2 regions of the Asaia sp. SF2.1 genome follow, and region 2 is predicted to be linked to the other one. Evidence: predicted binding sites of a transcription regulator. Region 2 holds the regulator's gene; the other holds the start of a gene.
What was found. Region 2 encodes LexA, which represses DNA repair genes until DNA is damaged. Its sites were predicted from a motif close to TGTTCTANNTANGTTC; they were not measured.

Region 1 (7,155 bases), on a different contig from region 2:
TCCCGGGCAGCAGGATAAGGACGAGATGATCGGCCGCCTGTTTCAGATCCGACCAGTCGAGCGCGAAGACCCCGCGCTCTCCCCGGTAATGACCGAGTGTGAGAAGCTTGCACAGCCAGCCCCAGCCGGTGCGGTCGATCGGGTAGGCAAGTAGCACGCTGCCATCCGACAGGGTGAAGCGCGTTCCTGGTATCAGCCGGATTCCGACTTCTTTCGCTGCCCGATGCGCGCGGACCACACCCGATATACCGTGCCAGTCGGCAAGGCCGATTGTCTCAAAGCCGAGATGCGCGGCCTGGGCCATCATTTCCTCGGGCAGGCTTGCGCCCCGCAGGAAGGAGAAGGCCGAGAGCGTCCCCAGCTCGACGATTGGGGTCTGGGTCATGGCCGGTCCTTGTCCTCGATCCGGCGATGCGGGTGAGGGTGGCGGCTGCTATCGGGCGCACCCGGTGCGGGGCGACGCATGAGCACGAAGCCGCAGCGCAGCAGATGCGCGACCAGGCGCTCGGCGACCAGACGGGCCATGAACTCATCGGCATCATGGACACGCCGCCTGCCGTCATAGCGCAACCCATGCTGCAGGGCGTCGGCAAGCTCTTCGGGCCGGGCGTTCAGCAGGGGATCGACGGGCTGCGTCATCAGAACATTCCCTGCAGATGCCACTGGCCCGGACCGGTCCAGTCATGGACACCATCTCCCAGGCGATACAGCCACAGGCGCTGCCCTTTCTCCGTCTCGATCGTCCAGTAATCGCGCGTGATCCCGAACGCAGCCGGATCCTGCCACCAGGCGCCAGCAATTCGCTTCGGCCCCTCGGCACAGACGATACGATGCAGCGCATGGCCGAGCCGAAACTGACGCGGGGCTCCATCGGGGAGGAGGGCTGTTACCTCGATCGGGATAGCGCGATCGAGCAGAACGACCGGGCGGGGAGCAGTCTCCGGGTGGCACTCCCGGTCGACCGGTCCTTGCAGGCTGAGATGCCGTGATTTTTCAGGCCAGGCGGCGTCGATCCGATGCAGCCGCGCGAGGGAAATCAGCCCCGGCGCATTCGCCAGACGATCGAGCAGCGTTGCCGGCCAGGTGCTGTGCGTCTCGCCATAGCCGGGCAGGGCGGTTTCGTGCTGGCGGATGGGCGCAGATTGCACGATGACGAGCTGCACCGCCTCGATGCCAAACCCCGGCTCGATCTGCGGGATCTGGTCGCAGAGCAGGCGGATCAGACGGGCGGGATCGCAGGTGGCGTCGGATGTGCCCACACGCACCGCCTGGATCGTGTTATCGACACGCGTACACAAGAAATCGACGAGCCTTGCGCCTTCCCCGCGCTCGAGGAGCTGCGCACAGATCCCGGGCACGAGGGCCTCGATCACTGTTGCGATCGCTTCCGCCGTGCCGATCGGCTCGAACAGGGAGCGGGCGCATTGCACGCCGATACGTTCCTGCACGAATGACAGGGGCATGGGGCGCAGGCCGGCAGCCTGATCGAGGCAGTCGAGAAAGGCGCTCCCAAAACGCTTGGCCAGGGGCGCGCGTGGCAGGTCGAAGCAGGCTCCGATTGTCTCCAGGCCGAGGCGCTTGAGGCGCAGTGCCAGAGCCTCGTCGATCGGCAGGGATTTGCAGGGCAGGGCGCGCAGGGCTGCCTTATGCGCGCCAGGTGCAATGATTGCCGTCTGTCCCGATCGGGCGATCGCGCGAGAGGCGGCCGCATTATCGCTGATGCAGACAAAGGCGTTGTGTCCAAAACTGCGCAGATCGGCACAAAGCCGCTCGAGAAAGGCGGTTTCGCCTCCAAACAGATGAGTGCAGCCCGATAAATCGGCGAAAAGCCCATCTGGCGCGTCGGCGGCTACAAGCGGTGACATCCATAGACCCCAGGCGGTCAGGCGGGCGAGCGCCTCGCGGTCCTGTTCCCTGTCATGCGCAATGACGAGCAGATCCGGATCGAGCGCCCTCGCATGGGCGAGCGTCATGCCGGCCCCGATCCCGGCGCGGCAGGCGGATGCATCGACTGCCGTCACGACACGCCTGTTGCCCTCAGTGGCGTGCAGCACCAGCTTGCGTGAAGCCGGATAAAGCGCGCAGTTCTCGCGGCGTAGCTGCTCGGTCGAGAAGAAGGGCATCCAGAGAGCGAGGAATCGGCTCATGGTCGGGGCAATCGAGGATCCAGCGTCTGGGGAGCCCCGCACGCAGTTTCAGGAGGTCGGCCGACAGACGGCGCGGGCCGGGGAGAGGGAGCGCGAGACCGGGCAGAGGCAGCGGGCGCGACGGCTGGGCGGTGATCTGCCATCTGGTGGCGCAGGCACAGGCTTCGTGAGCGGCACCCACCCCCGCCTTGCTCTGGCGCAGGATGAATCCGGTAGCGCCCGTCGCCTCAGCGGCCAGGTTGAGCCGGCGCGCTTCGGTCAGGGTGAGCGCGCGATCGGTCTCGACAACCAGGATCATGGGCTCTGCGTGACGCAGGATATCCTCGGCAACCGGCAGAAGCCGATCGACAACGAGCTCGAGGCAGAAAAGGCGTCGCCGTGCGAGGCCGAGGGCATCCAGCCCTGCTCCGAAAAGCTGGGAGGGGCGTGTGGCGAGCCAGAAAACCGGGCGATCGCTGCGCGCCAGGCAAGGCAGAAGAAAGGCGAGCGTGCTGCCGCGATCGAGCGGGGAAGCGATCAAGAACTCATGCAGCGCGCCACCCGCCAGACCGCCATTGAGATGGTGGTCGATCGGGTCATAGCCTGTCTCCAGGCGTAGAGGGGTGTGGTCTGTATGGTCGCGTCGCTCGATCTGCCGGATGCGCCTGCGCAATGTGTCGAGTGCGGTGTTGTCCATGTGCTCCTCCTTTCGGGAAGGAACATAAGGAGAACAAGCGGGACAAAAGCAAGTGAATTCTGGTGACAGGGAGACTGTCCTGTGGATTTGTGGAGTGCCGCCAGGGCGGGCACGTGCGCCCTATGGACAGGCTTTTACCCTGCCCACAGCGCGCCCGACACACCACAACTCCACAGGATCATGAGCAGGAGGTTTTTCTCTTTTCTGATTTTTAAAAAAGGGCAGTGCGGTCTTATTAACCGAGTACCGCGCGAGGGAAACCAGGGCTGGGCCAGCTGAACACAAACCTGAGGGATTGATGTAACGTATCGGTTAGGTAATATTCGAGGCGCTGCAGGCAGGTTTTTTGACTCTTTTCCTGTCCTGCAGCTCATATCCTGAATTTGTTCTGCCGCGTGGGAGGATACAGGAAGACCCTATGAGGTCAGGTCGACATGCGAAAGATGCCCGAGCGCAATTACGCTCGTGAATGAAATGGAGTGATCGAAGAACCGCTGGTTGATGCACCTGGCTGGTGATTTCAGGCTTTTGTCGTTCTGACTGACGGCTTCCGGGGTGATTTTTGGTCTGCGTCTTGGGCAGATCGGGCTCTGTTGCCATCCGGGATGGCTACGTGGCGGCGTTTAACCTCTCGAGAAAGAGGAAGCGGCGCATGTTGTCGATCATGTCTCGTGGCGCATCATGTCTCTCGGGCTACGACAATGAACACATGGATTCTAACTGACAGGAACTGGTATTACATGCAAGGAGGCGCGTGACGAGCAAGGGAAGAGATAATCAAGTAGCGCATGATCTGGGAAACGTGGCTCGCCAGCCGATGGTACGAGATGCGCCCTGAATCCTGGAGAGCAATTAACTTCGAGGATGAAAGGTTTTGAATAAGATGCAGGCATTGAAATATCCGACGCTACAATGTCCACCCCCGCGATATCGAGACCGATCACTCCTGTGGCTTGGACTGCAAGATCGCAAATCTCCTTGTGCGCCCCATTCGTGCGGTCAATGGTAACTGCACCTCTACTAACACTACCCAGCCCGTTTAGAATAATGCGCTGGCCATTTAAGGGAACGGATTGTAGGAAGAAGCCTTGCCGGTTGAGATACGTGCGAAGGACGTCATCTAGATCTACCTTGGCCATTGGTCGCTCGCAACCGGTCCCTCGTTTGGCATCATTATTCAGCCGATCTATTAGAGTGGCGATATTACTAGAGCCATCGCCAACCACAAAGGCGGGATATTTCTCCACGATACCGACCACTACGCGATCAATCACCAGTAATCTATAATCTCGCCCGTAGTGGTAATTCTCGACCAGCACTGTCCGCGAGATTTTTCTGGCATGTGAAAATGCCTTTCTTATGTCTACCTCAGAATCAAGGTTAACTTCGACGGCTCTGCCGCTGGATCCCGAATTAGGTTTGATAACAACGGGCTTACCAATAATTTTCCATGCTGCGACTGCTTCATCAGAAGAGAGGACGCGCCGTGATTTTAATACCGGAAGCCCAGCAGCGGATAAAACGGTTTTCGTTGCGTGTTTATCATCAGACAACGCTACGGCGATATGCGATGTCTTGCTGGTAATAGTGCCAACAATAAACTCATGTTGGTGATTTTTACTGAGACGAAGTATCCTGCGGGCACCCGTGTCGGTCACACTGATGTCACGTCTCATAGCTTCCCGTATGATCGCCATAGTCCCGAGATTATCCCGAAATCGAGCGTATGGTATAAGCTCGGCGTCTAGGGAATGTTGCTGTTGATTTTCGGTAGTGTCGTTCATTGCGATATAGAACTGACATTTTGATGTGCTTGTATGCGCGGCTCAAGGTCGAATATGACATGAATCCGGTGGGAGTCACTCGGGTTGTCAGAGTGGTGAACCTGCTTGTTATCAAACCACCAAACTTCTCCTTCGAACATCCGAACTCTCTCATCCGCCGCTTGCATGCTGCTTCCAGACGGCGAACTAACGACTAGATGAAACCTGTCTCGGGTCGCATAATAGCTTCCGTTATCCACGTGAGGATATACTCTGCCACCGGGTGCTAATCGTACTATAATTGCCCGCGCCAGACGTTTGTCGCGTTGCTTGGCGAAATTGCTCAGCCAGTCCATGGTGGTCGGAAAATTGCGTGAGACATGTGTCTCTTTACTTAACTGAACGTCTTCGGTGGGGATTGTGGACGGTAGTTTACGCCTGTCGGCGGATCTTAAAAAAATACTTTCCGTTTCCCTCTGTACGGATATATTTTTTTGTCTGCGTATATTATCATACCATGCACTCTCGTTGCTTATCAACTCTTTATAAATAAACGAAATATCGATATCCTGCGAAATCTTTTTGAAAAATATCTTTCCGCGTTCTGATTTGTATCTCGCGCTGGAGACGCACGAAGAATTTTTCAGAAGCTTGGCAGAATTGTATCCTAGAATTGATGTTTCGGGTTTTTTGCATGTTTCCTGAGGTACGCGTCGATAACAGAATAGATGGTTCATAAAAGTAGTGGCATAGATATAATTCCCACACGGAGAGACGGATACTTTGTTTGTGACCGCGTCTGGCAGTTGGAATCTGCCGATTATCGAAAGGGAGCTTACTTCGATCTCATATATAGTTCCATTATTGCAACCTATGAAGACGCTGCGGTCATGGAGCACTGGAGAGCTGTAGACTCTGCCCCCCAAGTGTATTTTCTTTACGATAGCACGTTGAATCGTGTCGATTATATATAGGTACCCATCGCCGGATCCGCAGAATATTATGTTTTCCACAAATAGTGGCGTAGTATAACAGGCACCACCAGTAGGCCATTCGCCAATTTTTCGACCGTCTACTGTCGAGACAAGATAAATAGAGCAGTCAAATGATGCGAATGCCGCCAACTGGCGTTTCTCATTCACCGCCGGTGCACATTTGACTGAGCGTCGCGTAGCAAATCTCCACAAAATCACCCCAGTCAGTGCATCGAGACTTAAGACCTCGTGATCAGCGCTGCCCCAGACAACTGCATCTCCCTCTTCACAATATACAGCGGACCCGTGCTGTAATCGCCCGACTGGGACATGCCAGATTTTTGCGCCGCTATCGCAGTCGTAAGCACAGAGTGACCCGTGGAACGATGGATTCGTATATTCAATACCGAAGTAAACCAAGTTATGCGCCTCTACTACTAAAGGAGATGCGCCCACCCACTCACCCTCTTCACTTTCCCATAATACCTCGCCTGTCACCTTGCTTAGACAGTAGATATTTCCATTGTACGCGCCAAAGAATAGACGATCACCGTGGAGAGCCGGGGAAGACCATATGCCTTTTTTGGAGCGCTCCGTTCCAGGAGCGGTAAACTGCCAAATCAGCTTTCCGGTCTCAGCGCATAGTGCCTGCATCCTGCCACAGTCAGTGCCCCTGTATATGATGCCATCTCGAAGTAACGGCGCCGACTTTGGAACCATATGGTATGCATATCCAGAAATAGAAGTATTCCTCCAAACCATTTCATATTTGCGGGACTCAGATAATAGGTTTTCTTTCTCAATAGAAAGCTCAAAATCTGCTAGGTAAAAAAGGGACGACACTGTTATTCGATAATTTTTTCTCCAATCGATGCACCTTTTGGATTGAAAATCTATGATAACGAAGAGGTCAGTAACATTTCCCCCGTGGTTTTCTAATACGGAACGCGCCCATTCAGCACTTTTTGATGAGTTGACGGTATCATCAACTACCACGACGGGAAGATCGTTCAAATTACCCTCTATGATCTTACCTGTACCAGTTTGCTTGCGCGATTTTCGAACTATGACGCAATTTACCCCCTGACGAGCTACGGGAGCATACAACTGTAGCGCAGTCATCAAAGGTATTGCCGCCGTTTCCACGGCAGCTAACTGAAATGGCCGGGCTTTTCCGAAAAGGCGCCAGAATTCCGAAGCAATATTTCTAACTATTTCAGCGTTCAGAAAGACCGGCCTCAAGTCGAACATCCACGCAAATGTTCCTCCTCTCTTGCTGATAAGTCTTTGGCCGTCTTCCGAGTGTAAAAGGCCCGATTCACTGACCGCAACGCGAATGCTTTCGAGAGTCATCACTCATTACCTTTGTAGGAAGATTGTCTGGGTAGTAGACGCTTTCCTTGCTCCGCGCGTCTTCCTTCAGATCGGACACGTTATTTTGATATCCGGCCCGATAACAGCATTGCTGTAGCCGTCGCAGGAAAAAACGCAGAGTAGGTGCTATGATCTTTCACGAGGGCTTTTACACGTAATCGATTATGAGTGTCATTGCAGGTGCTTCTGTATCCACCCCAACGCCGCCAATACCGAACGGT
Region 2 (7,465 bases):
GCGCGAACTCCTGAAGACGCTTCAGGCTTTCGACAGACTTGCCAAGTCCAATGGGTTCTAAGCGACACGTCTATTCGGTTCAGACCGAATGGACCGGCAATCACGGACTCGGGACGCGCTCATGGCATGTCTATAGCCGCAACCATGACATTGCGGCGGAAGGCAAACCCGTGATTCACGGCTCGGCAGATCCCAGCTTTCATGGTGATCCGACGGGCTGGAATCCCGGTGAACTGCTCCTTGCCTCGCTAAGTGCCTGCCACAAGCTCTGGTATCTCGGTCTTGCTGCAGGTGCCGGCCTTGTCGTGACGGCCTATCGCGACGCCGCCGAAGCCGTGATGATGGAGAACGCGCAAGGGGATGGTGAATTCGAGAGCGCTGTTCTGCGCCCCGTCATCACTCTGGCGAGCGGAAGTTCGGTCGAGCAGGCACAAAGCCTGCACGATCAGGCTCATGCCCATTGCTTCATTGCCCGCTCGGTAAATTTCCCCGTGATCTGCGAGCCTGTCTTTCAGATCGTGTAAGGCTGGAGCGGTGCGCTGAGGCAGGCGGCCAGACAAAGCACCACGACAGCCGTCAGCAGGGCGCGGAACGGGAAGTATCCAGCAGGCAGGGCGCCCTTGCGATACGCAGCACGCTCGGCCATCAACACCAGAACAAAGCCGATCATTTCCATCAGGATACCGCCGCGCGGTGCCCAGACGACGCCTGCATAAATGGCGATCCAGCTCCAGAGCGACGGCATGACACCGAGGAACAGCCTGCGTCGGTTAATCGCTCCCATGCCCTGTGCTGGCATGATGGCAGGCTGCTCAAGCGCCAGCCCCCAGTGAACCGCCCCCAGAAACGACAGGATGCAGCCGCCATAGGCTAGCATCGCCACGCCAATATGGGTGACTGGTCCCAGACTACCCCAGAACAAAGCCGCCATGGCGAGGGTGATAAATGGCACCAGACCGGCGATACCAAGGAAAATGACAAGCGGTGACAGGGGTCTCACGGAATATCCATCCTCATTTCACATAACGCCAGTTGACAGCGCCGGTGTCTCGACGCCTTGTGATGCCCGAAGTTCGAACGTTCAAACAGGGAGCCCCCAAATGAGCGCCATTATTGATATCATTGCTCGCGAGATTCTGGATAGCCGTGGCAATCCGACTGTAGAAGTCGAGGTTGAACTGTCCTCGGGTGCCAAGGGCCGCGCTGCTGTTCCGTCCGGTGCCTCCACCGGTGCCCATGAGGCTGTCGAGCTGCGTGACGGCGACAAGTCGCGTTATGGTGGCAAGGGCGTTCTCAAAGCTGCTGCCTTCGCTGAAGGCGAGATCCTTGACGCCCTGCAGGGCGCCGAATCGTCGGATCAGATCGCCATCGACGAAGCCATGATCGAGCTGGACGGCACGCCGAACAAGGCGCGTCTGGGTGCCAACTCGATCCTCGCCGTCTCGCTAGCGACCGCCAAGGCGACCGCGCTTGAGCTGGATATCCCGCTCTATCGCTATGTCGGTGGCGTTTTCGCGCACACCCTGCCCGTGCCGATGATGAACATCGTCAATGGTGGTCAGCATGCCGATAACCCCATCGACATCCAGGAATTCATGATCCAGCCGGTCGGCGCACCGACGATCATGGACGCCGTGCGTATGGGATCGGAAATCTTCGCGCACCTGAAGAAGAACCTGCATGCAGCGGGCCACAACACCAATGTCGGTGATGAAGGCGGCTTTGCTCCGGGTCTGAAGTCGGCAGACGAAGCGCTTGGCTTCATCTCGAAGTCGGTCGAAGGTGCTGGTTACCGCCTCGGTGAAGACGTTACCTTCGCGCTTGATTGTGCTGCCACCGAATTCTATCGCGATGGCCGCTACAAGATGGACGGTGAAGGCCGCGATCTCGACTCTTCGGGCATGATCGACTACCTGGCCGATCTCGCAGCACGTTACCCGATCGTCTCGATCGAAGACGGCCTTGCAGAAGACGACTGGGAAGGCTGGGCAGAGCTGACCGCCAAGCTTGGCCACAAGCTGCAGCTCGTCGGGGACGACCTGTTCGTGACCAACACCGAGCGTCTGGTGCGTGGCATCGAGAGCAACACGGCCAATGCCCTGTTGGTTAAGGTCAACCAGATCGGCACGCTGACCGAAACGCTCCGCGCCATGGAAACCGCGCATCGCGCCGGCTACAAGTGCGTCATGAGCCATCGCTCGGGTGAGACTGAAGATTCGATCATCGCTGATCTCGCCGTGGCGACTAATTGCGGTCAGATCAAGACGGGCTCGCTGTCCCGCTCGGATCGCACGGCAAAGTACAATCAGCTGATCCGCATTGAAAACGAGCTGGCAACCGCCGCCCGTTACGCAGGCCGCTCGATCCTCCCACGCGCCTGAGCCTTTTTGCACTACGCAAGCATGGGGGAGAGAGTCATTCTCTCCCTCATTGCGTTTACACGATTGTCAGCGATCGCAAGCTGAGGCTAGTCTAGCTCAGGCTGGTTGTGACTGGATTGATGGAGTTCCCGTGCAGATCGTTCGTGCTATCCGTCGTTTTGTACGTGCCGTTGTCCCTCCGGCTCTGTTTCTCGGTCTCACAGCCTATTTCGGCTGGAACGCGCTTCAGGGCGACCACGGAATCAAGGCCTATCACCAGCAGCTCAATCTGATGGATCAGGCGCTTCAGGCCCAGAAAGATGCGGACGCTGAACAAGCCGTCTGGAAGCGTCGTATCGGCAGCCTGAACGAGCGCGCCCTGGACGCCGATATGCTGGATGAGCGCTCACGCGCCATGCTGAATCTGGCCCGCAATGGCGATACGGTCATTCCGTATGGCCCGCACGAAAAGCTTTACTGAAAGCCACCACATACGGGTTTCTTCTGCCGGGTCGTTCGTGACAACACGCCGAACAGCGCAGGTCCTGTCATGCTCTCGCCCTCGGGCTGGAATGACCGTGCATCTCGGCTCAACGAACGCCCACGTGCCCGTATCAAACACGGCGGCCTTACCCAACGACCTGCATGCACTTCTACCGTATCGTTGCCGAAATATGCATCGGCAACCTTGCTCGTAAAAGGGTGCTCCCCAACTTCCCTTTTTGGATACCGGTCATCAAGCCGGAACAGGCGTCGACTGGGTGAGTCACGGCCTCGCATGAAACCTGCACCGCCCCTCTCCCCGATCGACAGCGAGCAGGCACAAAAAAAGCGGCCCGAAGGCCGCTTTTCTTTTCCGTGAGCGTCAGCCGATCTTACTTGATCTTGGCTTCGCGGAACGCAACATGCTTGCGGACGACGGGGTCGTACTTGCGCACTTCCATCTTGCCGGTCGCCGAGCGGGCGTTCTTCTTGGTGACGTAGAAATATCCGGTATCCGCGGTCGAAACGAGACGGATCTGGATGACGTTGGTCTTGGCCATTGGGTCCTCGCAAACTGATCTGTCGCTGCGCGCGACATGAACGGCAGCGTTTTCAAGCTGGGCGCATAAATGCTTCTATTACGCCTGCGGGTCAAGTGTTTCCGCTCGAACGGTGGATAATTTTTGATGTTCCGGGGAAAAAATCTTGAAGTGATCGAACCAAGAACTTAATAAGAACATTGTGATTCCGGGCAGTTACGGTCGAGTGCCGCCCCCGCCACGGAGAGAGGGACCCCATGCTGACACGCAAGCAACACCAGCTCCTGCTTTATATCGACGGCTATCTGAAGCGGACAGGATTTTCGCCTTCTTTTGACGAAATGAAGGAGGCGCTCGAACTCCGATCCAAATCCGGCATTCACCGGCTGATTTCAGCACTTGAGGAGCGTGGATTCCTGCGGCGCCATCATCACCGGGCCCGTGCGCTTGAAATACTGCGTCTGCCTGTCACTGAGGCGCAGCCTGTGACGGCCGTGACGAGTGATACTCTCGTAGAATCTGGTCCTTTTCCCCGCCTTGCTCACAGTCAGGCGAAGCCGCTGGCCTCCAGCTTGGCTGACTCGCAGAGTTCTGTCGTGGGTGTGCCGCTCTATGGCCGTATCGCCGCCGGCTTGCCAATCGAGGCATTCCGCGATCAGGGAGAGCAGATTGATATCCCCGCGGCGCAACTCACTAACGGGCAGCATTACGCCCTGCATGTGTCAGGTGATTCGATGATCGAGGCTGGCATCCTCGACGGTGATATCGTCATCATTCGCCAGGCCGAGACGGCGGAGAACGGCAAGATCGTTGTGGCGCTGGTGGATAGTCAGGAGGTGACACTCAAACGCCTGCGCCAGAAGGGCCAGTCGATTGCTCTGGAGCCTGCCAATTCCGCCTATGAGACGCAGATATTCCCGCAAAGCCGTGTCCGCATCCAGGGCGTACTGATCGGGCTTTACCGTCAGTACAACTGACCGTTCTCATAACCGCCCGGCCCCTTAGCGATGTCTGCCTTCCGACCCTGACAAGAAAGGGCTTCGGTCCAGGATAAGTGTACATCGCTCCAGACTTCGAACAGAGATATGGCGGGTAATCATGAAGTCTTGCGGGCTCAGGAGGCGTGCATTTGCTGAAGGGCCAGGGTCGCGTCAGGCCTCGTGGGGCAACGCGGGGCGCGCACCGGTGTCGGGGTGGAGGAACTTCGATGCAGAGATCTCTGCCCTCCTGCTGAAGTAAAGCTTTGAGCGTGGCCAGGTGCGCGGAAACTAAGCAGGATATGGCGGCAAGGCCTCTCGCAATAACGTAGGTGCGGCAACTTAACGGGTTCGTCGCAATCTTTCGCTGCGCCATGGAGCGCTTTGTTAGCACCAAGCGCCAGCGCAGCCTTTCGCCACAGTGGATGAAGTTCAGTGTGTCACCGTCAGGCGGAGGCGTACTTCTTTTGATAGTCAGTAGCCTTAGCCCATCAGGGTCCGAGTATTTTACCAGACGTTACCCAGCAAAAAAACAACGTCTCACCCATCTATTCCGCCGAATTACTTCTGATCGCAGGAAGGGACTCTCGCGAGGAGCTTCCGAGCTTATTGGGCCGAACCATCCGTCTGGCACCCCTACCGCATGCCGCCGCGAAGACTCGGCCCTTCCCAGCATCATGGCCAACCCGAAGTAATACTGAATGGAGAGGCAATTTCTGATCTTTGCGAGTGGTCCGATGTCGCCGTATCGCCCTGTGATTGACGCAGCAGGTTTATGGCCCGCCCCAGTCGTTGAGTTGTCTGATCACTCTCTGAGCCGCGCTGAACTATGCCGGGAGTTCGCAATTGTTGCCGACCGGGGCGCACTCTACAGGCCATAAATCCAGCATGTGGCAACCCTCACTCGACCTGCCCTGTTTCTTACCTGGAGATCACCCAGGGTCAGGCCGATTGTCCGGTCAGTGAGCCGCCTTATCCTTAGTGACGCGCACAGAGCCATCCGGCGATATTAGCGTGCTTGTTCCGTCACCATTCGGGATCACGATGGTGCCGCTATGGCTCGGAGCAAGATATTTGTGAGCATTATCCTCAACCGAGGAAGAGAGCGACGGGCGAGACGCAGAGCGAACGCCATTCACGACGCCATCATGTTCACCCATCTCGATGGTGCCTCCGTCACCGAGCTGGATGCTGCTCCCATTACTCGCACCATGGCTTTTCGTCATGGAGCCGAAGTAGCTGTTGGTGTCTGCCAGAGCATCCCGCAGGCCGTTAGGCGAGGCCTCGACGTCGCGCAAGGTAGGCAAGGGTTGCGGAGCACCGGGCCAGACATTTCCGTTTTCGGGCAGTAGCGGCATCGCCATGTAGGCGTGCCCGCGCACCTTCTCCATATTCTCCGAAATGCCCTCCGGCATGTTTGGATTGGCACCCGGCAAGGTGGCCGTGTCATGGAGGGATTTCCCGAGACCGGAACAGCCACTCAACAAAACTGGGATCGCTAAAAGAGCGGCCTTTCTCATCATCTACTCCAGGGATGTCTTTGCGCCCCTTTTAAGACGCCCCTGACGACAATGCCAGATACAGAACATGTATAGCGCACAATACTAGTGCGTGAGTTTGGCTGAAGAACCGTTTGTGCCGGTTCCAAGCATTTTTGCGAGACCGGTTACCAGATAGCCCCACCCACTCATCACCGTCGGTACCACCGAAACCCAGAGCATCACTGCACCAAGATGAGTAAAGGAAATCGCACCGAGCCCGATCTGTCGAGGCATGACGTCCCCAGCCAGCAGGCAGCCGATCGCGACCATCTGGATGCCTGTTTTCCACTTCGCGAGGCGGGTCGAAGGGAGTGTTGCGCGCTGACTGGCCATGAATTCGCGCAGACCACTTACCATGATCTCCCGCACTAGAATGATAATCGCTGCAAACAAGGCACCGTCCACCAGCCTGCCATACCCCGCCAGAGCGAGCAGCAGGGCCCCCACGAGCAGCTTGTCCGCAATCGGGTCCATCATGCGACCCAGTTCCGACCCCTGTTTCCAGCGACGCGCCAGCATCCCGTCCAAGTAGTCGGTGATGCAAGCCGCGATATACAGCACGCAGGCAATCCCGTCCGTCCAAGCATTATTGAACGCAATCAGGGCGATCAGCACCGGGATCGACGCGATACGCAGCAGGGTCAGGATATTGGGCAGATCTGTCAGCATGAATCTTTCCCGGAGCTGCCTTCAAGTCAGAAAACACATGGAGATGAAATTACGCACCATGATAGGACGCTCATGGTGGTTCTTCATAGCTTCTCGCGCATCATTGCGGGTGAAAAAACTCGTAAATCGTGCGGGCAGTCTCTGAATTGATTCCCGATACCGACACGAGCTCTTCCAGACTGGCGCTACGGACGCCACGCACCGAGCCGAACCGCGTCAGAAGGGCGCGTTTGCGCACGGCACCAACACCCGGCACGCTATCGAGCTCCGACACCTTGATGGCCTTGCTACGCCCTGCCCTGTGCGTTGTGATGGCGAAGCGGTGCGCTTCATCCCGCAGGCGCTGAAGGTAGTAAAGAACCGGATCATTCGGCGGCAACTGGAATGGCGCGCGCCTCTCCTGAAAGAACCACTCACGCCCCGCATCGCGGTCCGGCCCTTTGGCAATGGCCACGATAGGAATATCGCGCACATTCAGATCTTCCAGAACGGCCCGGACAGCATTGAACTGCCCCAGCCCACCATCGATCAGCAGGAGATCAGGCCAGTCTTCCGGGCGGGCCTCCGGTGATTCGGGATCACGTCGGCCAAAGCGCCGCTCCATCACCTCACGCATCATGCCAAAATCGTCACCCGGCGTGACTGGCCCCTTGATGGCAAACTTGCGGTAGGCGCGCTTGACGAACCCTTCCGGCCCGCCCACGACCATAACACCATAAGCATGCTGCCCCATGATGTGTGAGTTATCATAGGTCTCGATCCGCTTCGGCGGCTCTGCCAGCCCGAAGACGCCCGCCACACCGTTGAGCAGCTTGCTGACACCAGCGCTCTCTGCCAGTCGCCGCTCGAGTGCTTCGCGGGCATTGGTTTCGGCGTGACGAACCACGTCGCGCCTC

Region 1: a site for LexA is predicted at 2,844-2,859, ahead of P792_RS24760 (ImuA family protein). Genes of this name have one in related genera too.

The regions. Positions count from the first base shown of each region.
Region 1 covers NZ_AYXS01000006.1:45,112-52,266, reverse strand. The annotation lists partial or broken gene P792_RS36490 (PHP domain-containing protein) at 1-385, opposite strand, end outside; gene P792_RS24770 (hypothetical protein) at 382-639, opposite strand; gene P792_RS24765 (DNA polymerase Y family protein) at 639-2,147, opposite strand; gene P792_RS24760 (ImuA family protein) at 2,038-2,823, opposite strand; gene P792_RS36970 (acetate--CoA ligase family protein) at 3,540-4,499, opposite strand; gene P792_RS36485 (PQQ-binding-like beta-propeller repeat protein) at 4,604-6,913, opposite strand.
Region 2 covers NZ_AYXS01000001.1:271,797-279,261, forward strand. The annotation lists gene kdsA (3-deoxy-8-phosphooctulonate synthase) at 1-61, shown strand, start outside; gene P792_RS21855 (OsmC family protein) at 51-524, shown strand; gene P792_RS21860 (DUF3429 domain-containing protein) at 512-1,000, opposite strand; gene eno (phosphopyruvate hydratase) at 1,101-2,381, shown strand; gene P792_RS21870 (septum formation initiator family protein) at 2,512-2,841, shown strand; gene rpmG (50S ribosomal protein L33) at 3,236-3,403, opposite strand; gene lexA (transcriptional repressor LexA) at 3,640-4,359, shown strand; gene P792_RS21880 (hypothetical protein) at 5,319-5,843, opposite strand; gene pgsA (CDP-diacylglycerol--glycerol-3-phosphate 3-phosphatidyltransferase) at 5,964-6,569, opposite strand; gene uvrC (excinuclease ABC subunit UvrC) at 6,670-7,465, opposite strand, start outside.